Regions from separate parts of the Hylemonella sp. P2_B10 genome, predicted to be linked through region 1. Evidence: predicted binding sites of a transcription regulator. Region 1 holds the regulator's gene; each other region holds the start of a gene.

Region 1 (2,266 bases):
TCTTGCTGGACGAGCCGTTTGCCGGCATCGACCCGATCGCCGTCATCGAGATCCAGCGCATCATCAGCTTCCTCAAGGGGCGCGGCATTGGCGTGCTGATCACCGACCACAATGTGCGCGAGACGCTGGGCATCTGCGACCACGCCTACATCATCAGCGACGGCCATGTGCTGGCCCAGGGCACACCCTCCGAGATCGTGGACAACGCCGATGTCAGGCGTGTGTATCTGGGCGAACACTTCAAAATGTGATGAAACCCGGTCTCTCGCTCAAGATATCGCAGCACCTGGCGTTGACGCCACAGCTGCAGCAGTCCATCAGGCTGCTGCAGTTGTCGACGCTGGAGCTGAGCCAGGAAGTCGACCAGATGCTGGACGACAACCCCTTCCTGGAGCTGGCGCATGACGAGGCGCCGGGCAGCGACTTCGGCATCGCCCAGGTCGACACGCCCGTGCGTGAGGACGACCGCGACGCCGAGTTCGCCGCCAGCGGCGCCGCGACAGAGTACACCGACAGTTCCACCTCCACCACGACCAATGACGAAGCGACGCCGCTGACCGCCGACGACGGCCAGGATTGGGAGGGCGACGGCACGCTGGACATGTCGCCCGACGACGGCGAGTGGGGCGGCGACGCCAAGGCCCACGGCAACAACCTGAACGGCGACGAAGACGCCGATGCCGGTGAGCTGGCGCGCAGCCAGGAGTCGCTGCAAACACATTTGCACCGCCAGGCCTTGGCGCTGCGCCTGAGCGAGGCCGACAGTGCCGCGCTGCGCTTCCTGATCGAGTCGCTGAACGACGACGGCTACCTGGAAGACCCGCTGGAAGACCTGGCACGCGGCCTGGCCGGTGGCGACGAGGAACAGGTGGAAAACCTGGTGCACAGCTTCACCATGGCCTTGAGCCTGCTGCACAACCTGGAGCCGGCCGGCGTGGGCGCGCGCAGCCTGGCCGAGTGCCTGAGCCTGCAATTGCACGCCATGCAGCGCAACATTCGCCTGGACGTGCCCACCGCCATGGCGGTGGCGCTGGCCCTGCGCGTCTGCGAGCAACCCATCGACCTGCTGGCGCGCCGCGACGTCAAGCGCCTGGTGCAGCTGTGCGGTTGCAACGACGCCGCCGTGCGCGACGCCATCGCGCTGATCGCCCGCCTGGAGCCCAAGCCGGGCCGCCGCTTCATCGATGTGGAGCGCAACGTGGTGGTGCCCGATGTGTTGGTCACCAAGATCAGCAATGGCGCGCAGGCGCGCTTTCGCGTGCTGCTGAACCCCGACGTGATGCCCAAGCTGCGCGTGCACGACATCTATGCCAATGCCCTGAAGCAGCACAAGGGCGGCGGCCGGGAAGCCTCCAACTACGCCGCCTTGCAGCAGCGCCTGCAGGAGGCGCGCTGGTTCATCAAGAACATCCAGCAGCGCTTCGACACCATCCTGCGCGTCAGCACCGCCATCGTGGAACGGCAGAAGAACTTCTTCACCCATGGCGAACTGGCCATGCGCCCGCTGGTGTTGCGCGAGATCGCGGATGAGTTGGGGCTGCACGAATCCACCATCAGCCGCGTCACCACCGCCAAATACATGGCCACACCGTTCGGCACCTTCGAGCTGAAGTTCTTCTTCGGCTCGGCGCTGGGCACCGAATCGGGTGGCAATGCCTCCAGCACTGCGGTGCGCGCGCTGATCAAGCAATTTGTGGCGGCCGAAAGCCCGAAGAAGCCGCTGAGCGACAGCCAGCTGTCCGACATGCTGAAGGAGCAGGGCATCGAGTGCGCGCGCCGCACCGTGGCCAAGTACCGCGAAAGCCTGCGCATAGCGCCTACCAACTTGCGCAAGGCGCTGTAAGCGCCGCCAAGGGATCTCCCCGTGAACCAGTTGCAATTGTTTCTGCCTTGCGCCGCTGGCGTCGAGGACTACCTGCTGGCCGAGGCCGGCTTCATCACTGGCCTGCCCGCCGAGGCGCTGGACAAGCGGCGCGGCGGTGTGTCGCTGAACGCTTCCTGGCGTGACGCCCTGCTGTTGAATCTGCACAGCCGTCTTACCCAGCGCGTGCTGGTGCAGTTGTCCCACACGCCCTACCGCAACGAGAACGACCTCTACGAGGCCGCCAGCCAGGTGGCCTGGGAGATCTGGTTCACGCCCAAGCAAAGCATCAAGGTCGAGGTGACAGCCCAGCACAGCCCGCTGACCAGCCTGAATTTCGCCGCCTTGAAGATCAAGGACGCGGTGTGCGACCGCTTCCGCGCCAAGGCCGGCGGCGTGCGGCCC
Region 2 (2,266 bases), on a different contig from region 1:
ACGCCAAGACCATACTCAGCCTGCGCGGCGGCAGCTTTGATATTTTTCAGCTCGATGCCACCGCATATCCCGGCAACAGCGGCGGACCCATGCTGAATGCCGATACGGGGGAGGTGCTGGGAGTGATCAATTCCGTGTTGGTCAAATCGACCAAGGAGTCGGCGCTGACCAACCCTTCAGGCATCAGCTACGCGATCCCCGCCAAATTTGTCGTGCAACTGCTGCAGCGCCAACCGAAGGCACCATGAAAAAAGCACCGGGGCTGCCGGTGCTTTTTTTCAGTGTCGTGCTTCCCGATGTGGAAGCAACCGAATGTCTTAGAGGCCTTGTGCGCTGCGGCGGCGGCGGATCGCCGCGATGCCAAACAGGCCGGCACCCAGCAACGCCAGGGAGCCCGGCTCCGGCACGTGGGTTGCCTTGCAGGCAGCGGTGGTGTCGCCATTGGTGCAACCTGCCACGCTCAGCAGCTTGAAGGCATCAATGTTGCTGTCGATGGTGGCGCCGCCATAAGAACTGCTGTAGGCGCTGATCAGCCAGTAGCTGGAATACACCGTGCTGCTCAGAGCACCCGTGTTGGGGTTCGCGGAGCCGACATTGGTCAGGTTGGAAACCAGGGCCCAGCCGTTGGCCAACAGGGTGGACAGGCTGGCGCTGGTCACACTGGGGGTGGCCGGATTGGCGCCGCCACCAACATAGGCCAACACCGAGATGTCGGAGTCGTTGTAGACGATGCTGTTGTTGGTGGTATTGTTGTCGGTGCCGTTCCAGCCAATGGTGACGCCCGTCAAGCTGACCGGACCACCGGTGAACTTGATCATCATCGCGTCGGTGCCTTTGGCATTGTCGGCGGCGTGCGGGCCGGTGTCGCCGGCGTTTTCATTGGCAGCCACAATGCCCAGACCAGCGCTGCCCCAGGTGTAAATGGACGAGGCGGCGAAAGTGGTGGTGGTGGTCGGGCTGGCGATGGTGCCCGTCGAGTAGCCATAGATGCTGGTGCTGACGCCGGACGTCGTGTTGCTGCAAGCCGCCGAGGTGCCGAGGTTGGTGCCGGAAACAGCCGAGCCCACGCATGCAGTGGCCAGATCCCAGGTGGAGGTGGCAAATGCCGAAGATCCCAGTGCCGCCAATGCAAGACCTGCCAGTGTTTGGCTGATTCGGAGTGCGCGAGTGGTTTTCATGGTCATTGTCCTCAATTTGCGGTGGCTCAATCTAACCCAGAGGGTTGAATTGTACCGATGTAAACCAAATAAGCGATTTTCATGCCACCAACACCATTCCCTTTTTAATCAACAGGTTAGGCGGATGACCCCTCAATGAATTGCGGTATTTGTAAGAAAACCCGACAAACCTCTATGGCGGGTGGCTTTTGAAATGGCGAACAAGTTATTTCAGCGATTTGAGCAAGGCCGTGGCCTCTGCGGCGCTCTCAAAGCCGGTTCCTGCCTTCAGCGCGGCCTCCAGCTCTTCCTTGGCCTCGGTTTTTCGACCGGACTTCGCCAGCAGGACCGCCAAATGGTAGCGGATATCGGGGTTGCCGGGCTCACGCAGGCGTGCGTCGCGCAGCAATTGCAAAGCCCTGTCGTTTTGACCAGCCAAATACAGCGCCCATCCGTAGGTGTCGATGAAATTGGCATTGCCGGGGCTCTTGGCCACCGCCTGCTCAGCGACTTTGCTGGCATCCGGGCTTTTCAGGCGAATCAAGGTGTTGGCGAGGTTGTTCAGCGCCTCGCCGTCGTCCGGGGCGATTTTCACGACCGCTTCGTAGGCGGCCTTGGCCTGGCCGAAATTGCCGCTCCTGGCGTAATGGTCCGCCAGCGCCTTTTGTCCGACCAAATCCTTGGGGTGGCTCTTCAACCACTGTTCGGCCAGCGCCGCTGCGCCCTTGCCGCTTTCCTGGCGCGACAGCGCGCGAAACAGGCGGATAAACGTGTCGGTAGACGGCTCGGCTTGGTGAGCCTTGCGGTAGGCGTCGATGGTGCCGGCCGATTGCCCTTTGGCCTGCGCGATGTCGCCCAACAGGGTGTAGCCTATGGCCCGGGCCGGGTTCTTGGCGACGATGTCGCGTGCCCGTTTGTCGGCTTTTTCCGTCTCGCCCTGGCGCAATTCCACCTCGGTCATCAGCGCCTGTGCGGGCAGGTAGTCGGCCTGGGTGGACAATGCCTTGTCCAGGCTGTAGGCGGCCCCGGCCGGGTTGTTGGCCCGCATCTGCAACAGCGCAATCTGCACCTGGGCCTGCGGTTGGTAGTCTGCCACCTTGGTCGCCGTG
Region 3 (2,266 bases), on a different contig from region 1:
TTCAACCTGGTGGCCTCGCTGCCGGCTGACGTGTTCCTGACCGAGCGGCTGGCACAGCTGGCGCCAGACATCATCATCGTCGACGCCGAAAGCGAGGCGCGCGACGCGCTGGAGCACGTGGTGATGGCCACGCGCGACGCCCGCCGCCCCATCGTGATGTTCACCAACGACGGCGCCAAGCAGACGGTGGACGCCGCCATGGACGCCGGCGTGACCGCCTATGTGGTGGCCGGCCTGTCCAGCGAGCGCATACGCCCCATCCTGGACGTGGCGCTGGCGCGCTTCCAGCACGAGGAGCGGTTGCGCCAGGAACTGGCCGCCACCCGCACCGAGTTGCAGGAACAAAGCCAGGAACTGCGCGAACTGAATGCCACGCTGAACGACCGCAAGCTGATCGAGCGCGCCAAAGGCGTGCTGATGCACAGCCAAGGGCTGAGCGAGCAGCAGGCCCATGACAAGCTGCGCAAGACCGCGATGAACAAGAACCTGCGGCTGGTGGACGTGGCCCAGCGGGTGCTGGATTTGTCGGACCTGTGGGGCTGAGTCTGCACGGCGGTTGACAGCGCGCAACGGGCCGGAATGGTGCGATGCACAAAATCAGTGCAGCGACGGGCTTTTGACGGGCTACCGGCCCGAATCGCCCGGGAACCGCCTGAGACCATCGGCCGGCGGTACTTCGACGCTACAATTTTTATAGCGAATCGCGAGCAATCCGTGTTGGCACGTGCCTTGCATAGAACCTGACAAGGCTTGAGAAAGCCATGCACACCCGGGTCCAAAGACGGGCTGGGGTGCGCAAAAGGACAAAGGCGTCCCCATCGGTTGGTTGTGCTTTTCCGTCGCGGAAAGGGCGTAACTGACGATGCGGGCGCCTTTTTGTTTTTCCGGCTTTCTCGTGCGATCGCTTTTTCCATTCCACCGAGGATTTTTGCCATGACCGATCTTCTGAAAACCAGACTCTCCCGACGAGCCATCCTGCAGACGGCCGCCGTGGGTGCCGTGGGCATCAACCCGGCGCTGCGCGCCGCGGTCTACGCGGCCGGCTCCGACAAGCCGGAGAAGGAGGAGGTCAAGATCGGCTTCATCCCGCTGACCGACTGCGCCAGCGTGGTGATGGCCTCGGTGCTGGGCATCGACAAGAAATACGGCGTCAAGATCATCCCCAGCAAGGAAGCCAGCTGGGCCGGCGTGCGCGACAAGCTGGTCAATGGCGAACTGGACTTTGCCCACGTGCTCTACGGGCTGATCTATGGCGTGCACCTGGGCGTCAGCGGCCCGAAGAAAGACATGGCCATCCTGATGACGCTGAACAACAACGGCCAGGCCATCACGCTGTCCAAGAAACTGGCCGACAAGGGCGCCGTGGATGGCGCCGGCCTGGCCAAGCTGATGAAGGCGGAAAAGCGCGAGTACACCTTCGCGCAGACCTTTCCCACCGGCACCCACGCGATGTGGCTGTATTACTGGATGGCGGCCAATGGCATCAACCCGATGACCGACGCCAAGGTGATCACCGTGCCGCCGCCGCAGATGGTGGCCAATATGCGGGTGGGCAACATGGACGGCTACTGCGTGGGCGAGCCCTGGGGCCACCGCGCGATTGCCGATGGCATTGGCATCACCGCCATCACCACTCAGGACATCTGGAAAGACCACCCGGAGAAGGTGCTGGGCACCACCGGCGAGTTCGTCAAGAAATACCCCAACACCGCACGCGCCGTCACCGCCGCCATCCTGGAAGCCGGCAAGTGGATTGACGCCGGCCTGCAGAACAAGTTGAAGATGGCCGACACGGTGGCCGACAAGTCCTACGTCAACACCAGCGTGGACGTGATCAACCAGCGCATCCTGGGCCGCTACCAGAACGGCCTGGGCAAGACCTGGGACGACCCCAACTACATGAAGTTCTACAACGACGGCGCGGTGACCTTCCCCTGGCTGTCCGACGGCATGTGGTTCCTGACGCAGCACAAGCGCTGGGGCCTGATCAAGGACCACCCCGATTACCTGGCGGTGGCCAAGCAGATCAACCAGATCGACATCTACAAGCAGGCCGCCGCTGCCTCCGGCACACCGGTGCCGAAGGACGTACTGCGCACCTCCAAGCTGATGGACGGCGTGGTGTGGGACGGCAAGGACCCGAAGAAGTACGCCGACAGCTTCAAGGTCAAAGCCTGAGAACTTGCGGGACAGACCACACATTGCGCAGCAATTTGCTCTGTCTTCAATGGATTGTAGAAACTAGGAGCCCGCCATGGTCAGCGCC

The links. The regulator sigma-54, encoded in region 1, starts transcription at its own class of promoters, with help from an activator protein. The targets are predictions, from matches to a motif close to TGGCANGNAANCTGCTTT.
Region 2: a site for sigma-54 is predicted at 1,248-1,265, ahead of xdp1 (exosortase-dependent surface protein XDP1). Genes of this name have one in related genera too.
Region 3: a site for sigma-54 is predicted at 719-736, ahead of AC1DX2_RS10125 (CmpA/NrtA family ABC transporter substrate-binding protein). Genes of this name have one in related genera too.

Annotation. Positions count from the first base shown of each region.
Region 1 is NZ_JBFUDE010000007.1:166,229-168,494, reverse strand. It holds gene lptB (LPS export ABC transporter ATP-binding protein) at 1-251, shown strand, start outside; gene AC1DX2_RS25195 (RNA polymerase factor sigma-54) at 251-1,843, shown strand; gene AC1DX2_RS25190 (THUMP domain-containing class I SAM-dependent RNA methyltransferase) at 1,865-2,266, shown strand, end outside.
Region 2 is NZ_JBFUDE010000004.1:544,975-547,240, reverse strand. It holds gene AC1DX2_RS20380 (S1C family serine protease) at 1-248, shown strand, start outside; gene xdp1 (exosortase-dependent surface protein XDP1) at 318-1,178, opposite strand; gene prsT (XrtA/PEP-CTERM system TPR-repeat protein PrsT) at 1,384-2,266, opposite strand, start outside.
Region 3 is NZ_JBFUDE010000002.1:495,004-497,269, forward strand. It holds gene AC1DX2_RS10120 (ANTAR domain-containing response regulator) at 1-543, shown strand, start outside; gene AC1DX2_RS10125 (CmpA/NrtA family ABC transporter substrate-binding protein) at 934-2,178, shown strand; gene ntrB (nitrate ABC transporter permease) at 2,255-2,266, shown strand, end outside.